2 regions of the Clostridium sp. MSTE9 genome follow, and region 1 is predicted to be linked to the other one. Evidence: riboswitches for the same ligand, from Rfam matches in the RefSeq annotation. Region 1 holds a riboswitch; the other holds the start of a gene.
What was found. Region 1 has a riboswitch for thiamine pyrophosphate ahead of thiT (energy-coupled thiamine transporter ThiT). Riboswitches for the same ligand answer to the same signal wherever they lie in the genome.
Positions count from the first base shown of each region.

Region 1 (6,052 bases):
CTCAACAAGCTGATCCCCGTCATTAAGGTCAAGCGCCTCGACGACACCGGCCCGTTCATCAGCTGCGAGCTGGCGCTGATTAAAGTGAGCTGCACGCCGCAGTACCGCCCCGAAATCATTCAGATTGCGGAGCTGTTCCACGCGCGCGTGGTGGATGTATCCCTTACTTCGCTGACGATTCAGTTTGCGGATACCGCTGAAAAAATAGAAACCATGCTGACGCTGCTGAAGCCCTACGGTATTAAGGAAATCGCCCGCACGGGCACAGTCGCACTGGAGCAGGGGCCCCAGGTAACCAGAAAACAGAGCGTTTGAGCGGACTTGGCAAACGAAACTTGAACTCTGTCTTATAAATTTTATACCTGCTGAAGGAGGAACATGTTATGCCGAAGATTTATTATGAAGCCGATTGCGATATCAACGTACTCAAGGGGAAAACCGTAGCGATTATTGGCTATGGCAGCCAGGGCCATGCCCATGCTTTGAACCTGCATGACAGTGGAGTCGATGTTGTAGTAGGCCTTTATGAGGGCAGCAAGAGCGCAGAGCGCGCAAAGAAGGCGGGCCTGAAGGTTCTAACCGTACCGGAGGCTACCAAGGCTGCTGACATTATCATGATTCTGATCCCCGATGAGCGTCAGGCAGAGATGTACAAGAAGGACATTGAGCCGAACCTGACCGATGGCAAGGCCATTGCGTTTGCCCATGGCTTCAACATTCATTTTGGTCAGATCAAGCCCCCCAAGTTTGTGGATGTGTTCATGATCGCCCCGAAGGGCCCCGGACACACCGTTCGCAGCGAATTCCAGGAGGGCAAGGGTGTTCCCTGCCTCGTAGCGGTTGAGCAGGATTACACCGGCCATGCGCTTGATGTAGCATTGGCTTACGGTGCGGGCATCGGCGGCGCGCGTGCGGCTGTGATGGAGACCACCTTCCGTGTGGAAACTGAAACAGACCTGTTCGGCGAGCAGGTGGTTCTGTGCGGCGGCGTCTGCGCTCTGATGAAGGCCGGCTTTGAAACGCTGGTAGAAGCGGGCTATGCTCCTGAAAACGCATACTTTGAGTGCATTCACGAGATGAAGCTGATCGTCGATCTGATCTACAAGGGCGGTTTTGAGCTGATGAGATACTCCATTTCTGATACCGCGGAGTTCGGCGATTACGAATCCGGCAAGCGCCTGATTACGGACGACACGAAGAAAGAAATGAAACAGATCCTTTCTGAGATTCAGGACGGCACCTTTGCTGGCAAATGGATCGCGGAGAATAAGAATGGCCGTGCGCACTTTGGCGCGATGCGCCGCATTGAGTCCGAGCATCAGCTGGAATCCGTTGGTAAAGAGCTGCGCAAGATGTATTCCTGGAGCGAAGAGGACAAATACGCCGATTAATCCGGGCAGAACAATCTAATTAATAACGCAGTACAGTATCGGTAACAAGGGATCAGGCAGAGTCGGACAACACCGATCGCCTGATCCCTTATTGTTGCAATTTGGGCAGAAGAATCATACCATGAAAGAGCGGCGGTTGGCCGCCAGGGAAACAGAAGATTGCTATCTTAAGGAAGGAAGCTGTGGCGGTGTTAGGCGCCGCCGAATGGCAGAAGCATAAAATTCAAGCATGGCAGAGCGCCGGGCGCGCAAGGGCTGACAGGCTGGCCCTGCCTTTCAATGGAAAATTTATGATAGGCACTGTGGCCGCGTTTAGGCATAGTGGCCAAGGGCTGTATCGTATGATACAGAAAAGAGTGAAAGGGGTCTTACTAGAAAATGTGGAGCAGAGAGATTGTGAAGAGCAATGCGAAAGCGGCAATCCGGGGCGGAAAGTATTGGATGGCATTCCTGGTTTCTGCCGTGATTATGATCGCACCCTCGCTGATAGAATGGATTACCGGTTACGGTGAGGTCAACGATAAGTGGATCTCCGGACTGGAGAATGGTGTGCCTGAGGTTGCGCCCGGCGTGTTCATGGGGTATAATCTGGGTTTCTTGCTGCTGAATATCTTTATTCTTTTTCCGCTGATTGTGGGAGTGTACGGCTTTTTTGTACGCAACCGGTTTGACGCGGGGCAGTTTTCCGATGTGTTTTTGGGCTTTCGGAACGGGTATGGCAACGTGGTGCTCACCAGCTTTGTGACCAACCTGTTCATCGGCCTGTGGACACTGCTGCTGATTATCCCCGGCATTTACAAGGCGCTGCAGTACATCATGGTTCCGTTTCTGCTGTCTGACAATCCCCGGCTTTCGGGCCGGCGGGTACGGCAGATCAGCCGCCTGATGACCGATGGGGAAAAGGGTGCGATCCTTGTGCTGTCCCTTTCCTTTATCGGCTGGTTTTTAATCCCGATCGCTGTGTCGATCGTTCTGGAGATGGCTTCTGCGCCCATATTCTTAACGAATATTGTGGTTACATTGGGTTTGGCTCTGATTATGCCGTATTATTACGCAACGCTTGCAGAGCTGTATATTTTCCTGCGCGACCGTGCGATTCAGACCGGCATGGTGCAGCCCGAGGAGCTGGGCCTGTAACTCAGGCTTGCCGGGAAAGCGATATGTGCCTTGCCTTACACAGGTTTCGGCGGCTGATATGTATCAAAAAACGAAGGGAAAACCGCACTGCGGTTTTCCCCTTTTTGCCTCTGTACGGTGAACTATATTTGAAATAGGAGGAACATGAAATGGAAGAAGGCGTTCGGCTCACCTAATGTATTTTATGACAAGCCCCCGCATTTGTTGACAGGTCTGTCCCAACTTTGGCGACTTCTCCAAACAAGCCCTCCGGCCTTTGGTAAGAGCGCTTATGCCGCGTGAGCGGAGCGGTTTCCGGTGCGGTCGAGCACCTTGACCAGCGCGATGGTGACGACAGAGGTGATCACGAGTTCGGGCAGCATATAGCTTCCGTTATAAATCAGAGAATACAGCCACACAGGCGTTCCCTCGGGCGCATACTCGCCCCAGATCAGGATGCCGGAGGCAAAGCTGCACAGAAAGCGCAGGAATACGGCGATCGCCGCGCCGAATGCGATGCTGGCCGAACGGTTGCGGATCGGCTTGCCCCAGAACGCCGCGCTGCCCAGCACGGTAAAGGCCAGCACATAGTCGAGCAGTACCACCAAAGCGAACGCGGTAAGCGTTTTTGCGGGCGGGGCGTTGAACTGCAGCAGCATCTGCAGCAGGCTGTGAACAAAAGCGGTGCCGAGGCCCCATTTGACCCCGTGGCGGTAAGAAACCAGTACCAGGGGCGCCATGCTGGCCAGGGTGATCGAACCGCCCTGCGGCAGCTCGAATACCTTGATCATGCTCAGAACAGTGGAGAGCGCGATCATCAGCGCACATTCCACCAGAATGATGGTGTTGTTTTTTTTCATAAAAGATCCTTCCTCGCGCCGATTGATACCGGATCTTCCATCAAAACAGTGAAGGAGGATCGTTTCAGGCGCGTCCGCTGTTCCGGTAGCGGAAACCGAAAGTGTGAACTGCGATCTTTCCTGAAAAACATGCCGCACGCAAAAAGACGCATTGCGGGTAATACCACAATGCGTCTTGCTGTGCTGCAAAAGTTTCCTACGCTGGCATTATCCAGATCAGGTCAAAGGGACATAGGCGTCAATCCGCCTCATCTCAGCCGCGTATACGCAGCGCCCCGTATTCAGTTCCAATATCACTATATCCGTATCCGCTCAGTTTGTCAAGAGCAAGCGTTCCAGCTCTATAAAATCCGCGGCGAACCGCGCGCCGGAAAATTGCTCCTGCATCTCTTCGCGGGTGCCGTAGCCGTGCAGCATCCCGATAAAATCCGTGCCTGCCAGGCGTGCGCCTTCGGCGTCGAACTTCGTGTCGCCGATCATCACCGCGTTCTGCGGTTTGGCCGAGAACCGCTCCACGCACGAGGTGATCAGCTCTGCCTTTGAGCTGGCGCGCTCCTCGCTGCCGGCGGGGCCCGCGACAAAATCTACCAGCGGGGCCAGCTTAAAGATTTCTGCCACGCGGTTTGCCTGCGGCAGGGGCTTCGAGGTGGCGATGCAGAGCTTTGCTCCCGCGCCCCGCAGAGCGGAAAGCAGCTCGAAGGTATGCGGGTACACCGAGTTTTTGTAAAGGCCATCGGTTTCGTAAAGGCTGCGGTACAGCTTCACCGCCCGGTCGCTCACGTCGTCCGGCAGGCCGCAGGTCTGCGAAAAGCTTTGAAACAGCGGCGGGCCAATAAAGGTGCGCAGAATCTCCGGCGGCGGCTCTGGCACCCCCAGGCGCTGCATGGTTTCCTTTACACAGCTCAGGATGCCCGGGCCGGATTCGGTCAGGGTGCCGTCCAGATCAAATAAAACGATGGGGTAAACAGGTTTCATCGGGAGTTCCTTTCGTCAGAGGTTTATTGCTTGGCGCGTTCCGCTACTCTTTTCAGATAATTCTCACGCTTGATGCTGGCGCGCTCATGCGTGCAGGTAGAAATCAGGCCCACATTGTCAGATGCCTCTACCTCAAAGGTGAATTTGCGGCCGTCGCTTTCGATCAGCTTTGCCGTCAGGTGGATGGTAACACCCTCAACCGTGGGCGCCAGATGCTTGATATGCACTTCGGAACCTACCGAGGTGATCCCCTCCGGCAGATAGGTGTTCAGCATCCGGGCGCAAACGCCTTCCATCAGCGCAACCAGCCGGGGCGTGGCAAGCACGTCTACGCTGCCGCTGCCGAGTTTGGAGGCCAGATCGGCGGAGGTAACGGTATAATCCTGGGAAATCGTCTGTCCAATTTTCAGTTCATTCATTGTAATTCTTCCTTTCCTTCGATATAATAAAATAAAATGATATCTTTGGATACCGGCGCGGACTGACGCACCGGACAATTCAGGGCAAATCTGCCTGAGTCTAGTATAACACGGTACGGCTCTGGTTTGAAGCGGTAATTTTGCTTATGTTCCCGCAAAAATCCGGCAGATTTTGTATATTGACAACCACTTTTGGGATTCGGCGGGAGGAATCAACTTGAACGAAAGCACACAGTCCCCGGCGGCAGCTACGCGCCCCCGGCTTCACCTGATGGACGAGCTGCGCGGTTTTGCCGTGTTCTGCATGGTCTTTTACCACGCGTTTTACACCTTTGCCTTTCTGTACCAGATTTCATGGATGATGGTGCTATTCCGCTTTTTTACCCCGGCGGAGCCATTTTTTGCGGCGCTGTTTATTTTTATTTCGGGAATCTCTTCTCTGCTTTCGCGATCGAATCTGCGGCGGGGATTGCGGCTGTTTGCGGTCGCGCTTGTGGTTACGCTTGTCACCGTCCTCGTCACGCCCCAGTATGCCATCTGGTTCGGCATTCTGCATTTTCTGGCAGTGTGCATGATCCTGTACGGCCTTTTGGGACAATATCAGAAAAAAATCCCCTTTTCGTGGCTGCTGGTTCTGCTGTGCTTTGTTCTTTATTTCTTCACACGGCCCATCCCGTCGGGTTATTTGGGGTTCGGCCCGGTTTCGGTGATTCCTCTGCCGGAGGCGATTTACCATGTGAAGTGGCTGTTCCCGCTGGGCTTTTATGATTCCTCGTTCTCATCGTCGGATTATTTTCCGCTTTTGCCCTGGGGCTTTGTGTTTCTTGCGGGAACCATGGTGGGCAGGCCGGTGGCCGCGGGATTGGCCCCGAAATGGATGTACCGCAGCCGTGTTCCGTTCTTTTCGCAGATGGGCCGCTGGGCGCTGGTGATTTACATTGCGCATCAGCCGGTGATCTACGCTTTTGCGTGGCTGCTGGAGCGGCTGGGGCTGATTGGCTGAAAGAGCCTTGCGCGTATCGCGGAAAAAGAATATAATAAGAGTTAAATGTTTTATGCGAGAGAAAGAGGTTGATGAGTGAAATGAAGCTGGGAATCGTCGGGCTGCCTAACGTTGGAAAGAGCACGCTGTTCAATGCCATTACCAACGCCGGGGCGCAGTCCGCCAACTATCCTTTTTGCACTATAGAACCGAACGTCGGTGTGGTGGCCGTGCCGGACAAGCGTCTGGACAAGCTGGCCGAGATGTACCACCCCGAAAAATACACCCCCGCCACGATCGAGTTTGTCG
Region 1 is NZ_AKFU01000001.1:20,078-26,129, forward strand. Features, by position in the region: gene ilvN (acetolactate synthase small subunit) at 1-315, shown strand, start outside; gene ilvC (ketol-acid reductoisomerase) at 384-1,391, shown strand; gene HMPREF1141_RS00110 (DUF975 family protein) at 1,770-2,528, shown strand; gene thiT (energy-coupled thiamine transporter ThiT) at 2,798-3,367, opposite strand; TPP riboswitch at 3,544-3,655, opposite strand; gene HMPREF1141_RS00120 (HAD hydrolase-like protein) at 3,680-4,342, opposite strand; gene HMPREF1141_RS00125 (thioesterase family protein) at 4,366-4,761, opposite strand; gene HMPREF1141_RS00130 (heparan-alpha-glucosaminide N-acetyltransferase domain-containing protein) at 4,979-5,764, shown strand; gene ychF (redox-regulated ATPase YchF) at 5,845-6,052, shown strand, end outside.

Region 2 (6,052 bases), on a different contig from region 1:
CGCGGCGGCGGAGAGGAAATCGTCTGTGGCGCCGCAGAACGAACCGACGAGAGAGCTGCACATGCAGCCGGTTCCCGTCACGCCGGAAAGCGCCGGAACGCCGTTCTTCAAATACAGCGTGCGGGTTCCGTCCGTTACAATGTCGATGGCGCCGGTTACTGCCGTAACGCAGCCAAGGCGCTTCGATACCTCCTGTGCGGTATCGCGCGCGGCCTGCAGTCCACCGCGGCTGTCCTCCTCCGAGACATCCACGCCCTTTGTCCGGGAGTCAAGACCGGCCACAAACCGGACTTCGGAGAGATTCCCGCGCAGCACGCTGATCTTCACTTCTTCCAGAATCCGTCTGGTCGTTCGGTTGCGCAGCTCGGAGGCCCCCGCGCCGACCGGATCAAACACAACGGGGATTCGAGTTTTATTTGCCTGTTTCCCAGCCGCAAGCATCGACTCGATCGTTCTTTCATTCAGCGTGCCGATATTCAGCACCAGCGCGGAGGAAATCGCGGTGATATCCGCCGCTTCGCCGATATCGTCGGCCATGATGGGCGAGGCCCCAATCGCCAGCGTGATGTTGGCGCAGTCATTGACGGTAACATAATTGGTAATGTGGTGAACCAGAGGCTTTTTCGAGCGAACTTTTTCTAAAATTCCGCCGATTTGCTCTAGCCATTTTTTTTGAGTCATGCCATCTCTCCCCTTTCGTTTATTTGCGCTCGGGCATCAGTTCGACGTCGAGCCCTTCGAGAATCCGGTTCATGGTGCGTACGGCGCACATTTTCCCGCACATGGAGCAGCTGTGCTGATCCTCCGGCGGAACACTTTCAAAGTATGTTCTTGCCTTTTCCCCGTCGAGCGCGAGCGCAAAGGTTTCTTCCCAGTCCAGCCGCCTTCTGGCTTCGCTGATGCGGTAATCCGCCTCGCGCGCATGTTTGATTCCTTTGGCGATATCCGCCGCGTGGGCCGCGATTTTTGACGCAATGATCCCCTCCTTCACGTCGGACAGATCGGGCAGGCGCAGGTGTTCTGCAGGAGTGACATAGCAGAGGAAATCCGCTCCGTTTGCTGCAGCAATCGCCCCGCCGATCGCGGAGGTGATATGGTCGTACCCGGGGGCAATATCCGTGACCAGAGGTCCAAGCACATAAAACGGCGCGCCGTGACACAGCCGCTTTTCGAGCTTCATATTGGCGGCAATTTCATCCATCGCCATGTGGCCGGGGCCCTCCACCAGAACCTGTACGCCGCGCTCCCATGCGCGCTTGGTCAGATTCCCAAGCTCCGTCAACTCGGCGATCTGAGAGGCGTCTGTCGCGTCCGCAATGCTGCCAGGGCGCAGGGCGTCGCCAAGGCTGATCGTGACGTCGAATTCGTGCAGAATTTCGAGCAGCTCGTCGTAATGCTCGTAGAACGGGTTTTCGTTCCCGGTCATCTTCATCCACGCGAACAGCAACGAGCCGCCGCGCGAAACGATGTTCATCTGACGCCGCTCCCGCATGAAAATCTCTACGGCGCGGCGATTGAGCCCGGCGTGAATCGTCATGAAATCCACACCCTCTTCCGCGTGGGCGCGCACCACCTTCAGAAAATCCTGCGCCGTAATCTCTTTTAAATCCTTTTCCAGATACCCCACCGCATCGTAAACCGGTACGGTACCGATCATGGCGGGAGAGGTTTCGATCAGCTTTTGCCGGAAGGTATGCGTCTTGCCGTAGTTGCTCAAATCCATGATGGCTTCGGCCCCGAAGCGCTCGGCAAGGCGAACCTTTTCCATCTCGACCCGGTAATCCACACAGTCGCCGGAAACACCGAGGTTTACGTTGATTTTCGTGCGGAGCCCCTTCCCCACGCCGTGCGGATGAAGCACCGTATGCCGCACATTGGCCGGGATGACGACCTGTCCGCCGGCCACCAGCTCCAGCAGCTCCTGCTCCGCGATAGCTTCTTCCTGCGCTACCTGACGCAGTTCTTTTGTGACAATCCCTTTACGGGCAGCGTCCATCTGTGTTTGAAATTCCATTCATTTGCCCTCTCTTTCCTGTAATCCGTTCTGATAAAGATCGTAAAAATGATGCGTGGGGCCGCAGCCCTTACCAATCGCGAGCGAATGACGGATCGCGGTGGTAACGTACGCCTTTGCTTTGCGCACCGCTTCCTCCATGGAACAGCCCAGCGCCAGATTGCAGGCGATGGCAGAGGAATACGTACAGCCCGTGCCGTGTGTGTTTTTGGTCTGGATTCGCGTTTCGCTGAACCGGTAAAAGCGCTCGCCGTCGAACAGGATATCCAGCGCATCGCCGTCGGCGTGGCCGCCTTTTACCAGAACCCCCCTCGCCCCCATGGCGTGGATTTTCTTCGCAGCGCGCTCCATATCCTCCGGCGAGTGAATTGCAAGGCCGGTAATGGTCTCCGCCTCGGGAATATTGGGAGTGAGCAGATCGGCCAGCGGCACGATTTCGTGGATCAGCGTATCCATCGAATCCGGCTGCATCAGGGGGCAGCCGTTTTTGGCCAGCATCACGGGGTCGATCACCACATTGTTCGGGCGGTATTCGCGCAGCTTTTCCGCCACAGCCAGCATGCAGTCGGATTTGGAAAGCATACCGACTTTCACCGCGTCTGTGCCGATGTCCTGAAACACGGCGTCGATCTGCTGTTTGATCATGTCGGGAGAGATGTCCTGCACACCGAGAACTTCGCACGTGTTTTCCGCCACCACGGAGACAATCACGCTCATGCCGAAGGTGCCGTGCGCCGCAAAGGTTTTCAGATCGGCCTGAATTCCCGCGCCGCCGCTGCAATCCGAACCGGCTATGGTCAAAAGCTTTTTCATATGGGTCACCTTTCTTTCCTCAAAACAAAAAGGATGCCGCCGACCATGGCAAGCATCCTTTCGATCGATGTTTTGCTTCCCTACGCCAGTGTTAACTAACAGGTTCAAAGGGTCAGGTTTTAACCTTCTCAACTCCATAGAGTCCCCCCGCAACAGATTCAGTTGTTAAATAAAAAAGTGCTTTCCCTTATGAGGAAAGCACCGATTCATTCGTTCTGCATTTGCTTCCCTGCGCCAGTGTTAACTGACAGGTTCAAAGGGTCAGGTTTTAACCTTCTCAACTCCGTAGAGTCCCCCCGCAATCTATTCGATTACTCATAACTTAGCACGTATTTTCTTTTGTGTCAATACCGAACGAAAAAACACGTTTTGAGATTGGCCTTGTCAGAGCGGTACTCCGGCCGAGGACGCTGCACCATTGCCCAAACCCGATTGCCGTGGTAAACTGAGCTTATTAGAAGCGGAAATTCTGAACCTATACGCAGAGAAATTGGGATTTAGAAAGGGAAAACCGGATGAATATCATAAAAATTGAGGGAATATCAGAATCATATCCTGAACGGATAGATGGTACCCTAGAGTGGTATGCTTGCCAAGAGAGCAAAGATTACTTTTGTGATTTATATGAAGCTGAAGCAATTGTGAAATCGGGAAAAATATTTTCTGGAATGACCTGCCATTTGATTCATTATCCAGAGGGAACGGTTTACAGTCCATTCGAATTGAAAGAAAACGTCTATATCGAGCAGCCGGTTTGGGATGAAGGAAAGCTATCCTTTTTAGGAGTAGATTTTTTCAAACAGAAAATACAGCTGTATCGCTATTTTCCGGAGAATCAGGAACTTGAAATGATCAAAGAACTGCCGTTGGGAATTGTAGAAAATTGTTACAATCTTGCATTAAAAGTCTCGCCCCTTATGCTTTGTCGAGATGCAAACAATAAGATTTTTGAAATTGTCTGGCCAGAAAATAAAAGAATAGAGATAGGACAAACCGAGGATTTATTGTTCCGCGATGGAGAAGACTTATATTTTTCCGAATGGTATGAAGACCCGGAATACCATGAAAATGTAATCATCAGAGATCTGTCTACTGGAAAGATAAAGGAAAAACATTCCGGCTATCTCATTAAGCTGCCCAACGGAGTGTATTGGAAGATTTCATTATAATTTCCAATTTGAAAGGAGGGGATTCGATGCAGTACGGCCCGAATCCTGATGCGATCTACCCCAACGAAGCGATCAAAAGTGTCTGCTTTATTAAGAATGTCATCACCCGTCCCAATATTCTTGTGGGCGACTATACCTACTACGACGACATCCACGGCCCGGAGCGCTTTGAGGAGCACGTCACCCATCATTATGAGTTTCTGGGCGACAAGCTCATCATCGGAAAATTCTGTGCCATCGCCAAGGGCATCGAGTTTGTCATGAATGGCGCCAACCACCGGATGTGCAGCGTTACCACCTATCCATTCAACATCATGGGCAGCGGCTGGGAAAAATCCATGCCCTCTTTGGATGACCTTCCTTTTAAGGGCGACACCATAGTGGGCAACGATGTATGGATCGGACAGAATGTTACGGTGATGCCCGGCGTCCATATCGGTGACGGCGCCATCATTGCCGCAAATTCTGTGGTGGCGAAAGACATCCCCGCCTACTGCATTGCCGGGGGAAATCCCTGCAAGGTTATCAGAAAGCGTTTCGATGACGATCTGACCGAATACCTGCTGCAATTGCAGTGGTGGAACTGGCCCGCCGAAAAGATCTTTGAACATCTGGACATTCTGTGCAGCGCGGATTTGGAGAAAATCCGGACAATAGAAAAGCAGTGAACAGACGGAAAATACACAAAAGCGGAATTGACAGAGGCGCACAGAACCATATCTTCCATCATCCACAAATGCGAAAAAGCACGGGAAAAATTCTCGAACGGTACCTTTCATCACACGCTCCTAAAGAACAGAAGAAAAGAGATGTATATGTCCAAAGCCTTGATTGAAGAAGCTCTCGGCATCGAGGAGTGAAGTCCGATACGATAGCCATCCTGAAAAAGGCAGAGCGAATATACCGCCCTGAATCCGGAAATCATTACTGACAATCCAGGATACCGATTGCGGCAGAATTGCAGCGGAAAATTTTGATTAGGAGATGTCAATATGAAAAATGAAAAACGGGAATTGTCGCTCGAGCAGCGTGAGGAGCTGCTCAAAACCTTAAAGGCCCGCTTTGAGAAAAACAGGAATCGGCATCCGGGTATTGAATGGGATGAAATACAGGCAAAATTGGAAGCCAACGCGGAAAAGCTGTGGTCGCTGAACGAAATGGAAAAAACCAGCGGCGAACCGGATGTTGTGGGGTTCGATCGTTCTACGGGCGAATATCTTTTTTATGATTGTGCGGCGGAAAGCCCAAAGGGCCGCAGAAGCGTCTGCTATGACCGCAAAGGGCTCGAATCGAGGAAAGAACACAGGCCGGAGAATACCGCGGTTGATATGGCGGCTGCTATGGGCATTGAGTTACTGACGGAAGAACAATACCGGGAACTGCAGAAACTGGGAAGCTTTGATACCAAAACGTCAAGCTGGGTGAGAACTCCCTCCGATATCCGGAAATTGGGCGGGGCCCTCTTTTGCGACCGCCGCTACGATACCGTCTTCGTATACCACAACGGGGCGGAATCTTACTATGCCGCCCGGGGCTTTCGAGGCATGCTGAGGGTCTGAATTTGATAAGGATACAAAGGAACGGAGAAGTATAAAAGTATTGTTGACAAAATACTCAGCAAAATAGAAATTTACAGGGGAAGTATATGACATATGAAAAGATGAAGGCCGTACTCCAAGATTACAATTGGGATAATGGGTTTGATGTACCGAAACAAATGCTCCTGGATGAGAATTGCGATTTGGCTTTGGCATTAGAGGTTTTCTATCTTGGGGATGGCTTTGGATACTTTCAGACCTTTGCCCACAATATTGGCGGCACAAAGGAATGGTTTTGCTTTATCAGTGACCTGTATGATGATATTGATAACGGGAAATACAAGAAGTCAGAACACCACTATACAATTCCGCTGTCACAGGTACAACGTTATCAGCTTAGAAAAAACATCCCGGAAGTATTTTTGACAGACATATAAATCCCGGTTTAAGGAGGGCAAAATGATCATTCGTCAAGAACAAAAAAGTGATTCTGAAAAAGTGTATCAGGTGGTTCAGAA
Region 2 is NZ_AKFU01000046.1:28,887-34,938, reverse strand. Features, by position in the region: gene thiM (hydroxyethylthiazole kinase) at 1-681, opposite strand, end outside; gene thiC (phosphomethylpyrimidine synthase ThiC) at 701-2,014, opposite strand; gene thiD (bifunctional hydroxymethylpyrimidine kinase/phosphomethylpyrimidine kinase) at 2,015-2,827, opposite strand; TPP riboswitch at 2,887-2,986, opposite strand; TPP riboswitch at 3,036-3,135, opposite strand; gene HMPREF1141_RS13685 (hypothetical protein) at 3,343-3,996, shown strand; gene HMPREF1141_RS13680 (Vat family streptogramin A O-acetyltransferase) at 4,023-4,664, shown strand; gene HMPREF1141_RS13675 (DUF4256 domain-containing protein) at 4,989-5,555, shown strand; gene HMPREF1141_RS13670 (DUF4274 domain-containing protein) at 5,642-5,971, shown strand; gene HMPREF1141_RS13665 (N-acetyltransferase) at 5,994-6,052, shown strand, end outside.
Region 2: it holds a riboswitch for thiamine pyrophosphate, as region 1 does, so the genes downstream of both, thiD (bifunctional hydroxymethylpyrimidine kinase/phosphomethylpyrimidine kinase) here and thiT (energy-coupled thiamine transporter ThiT) in region 1, are expected to answer to the same signal.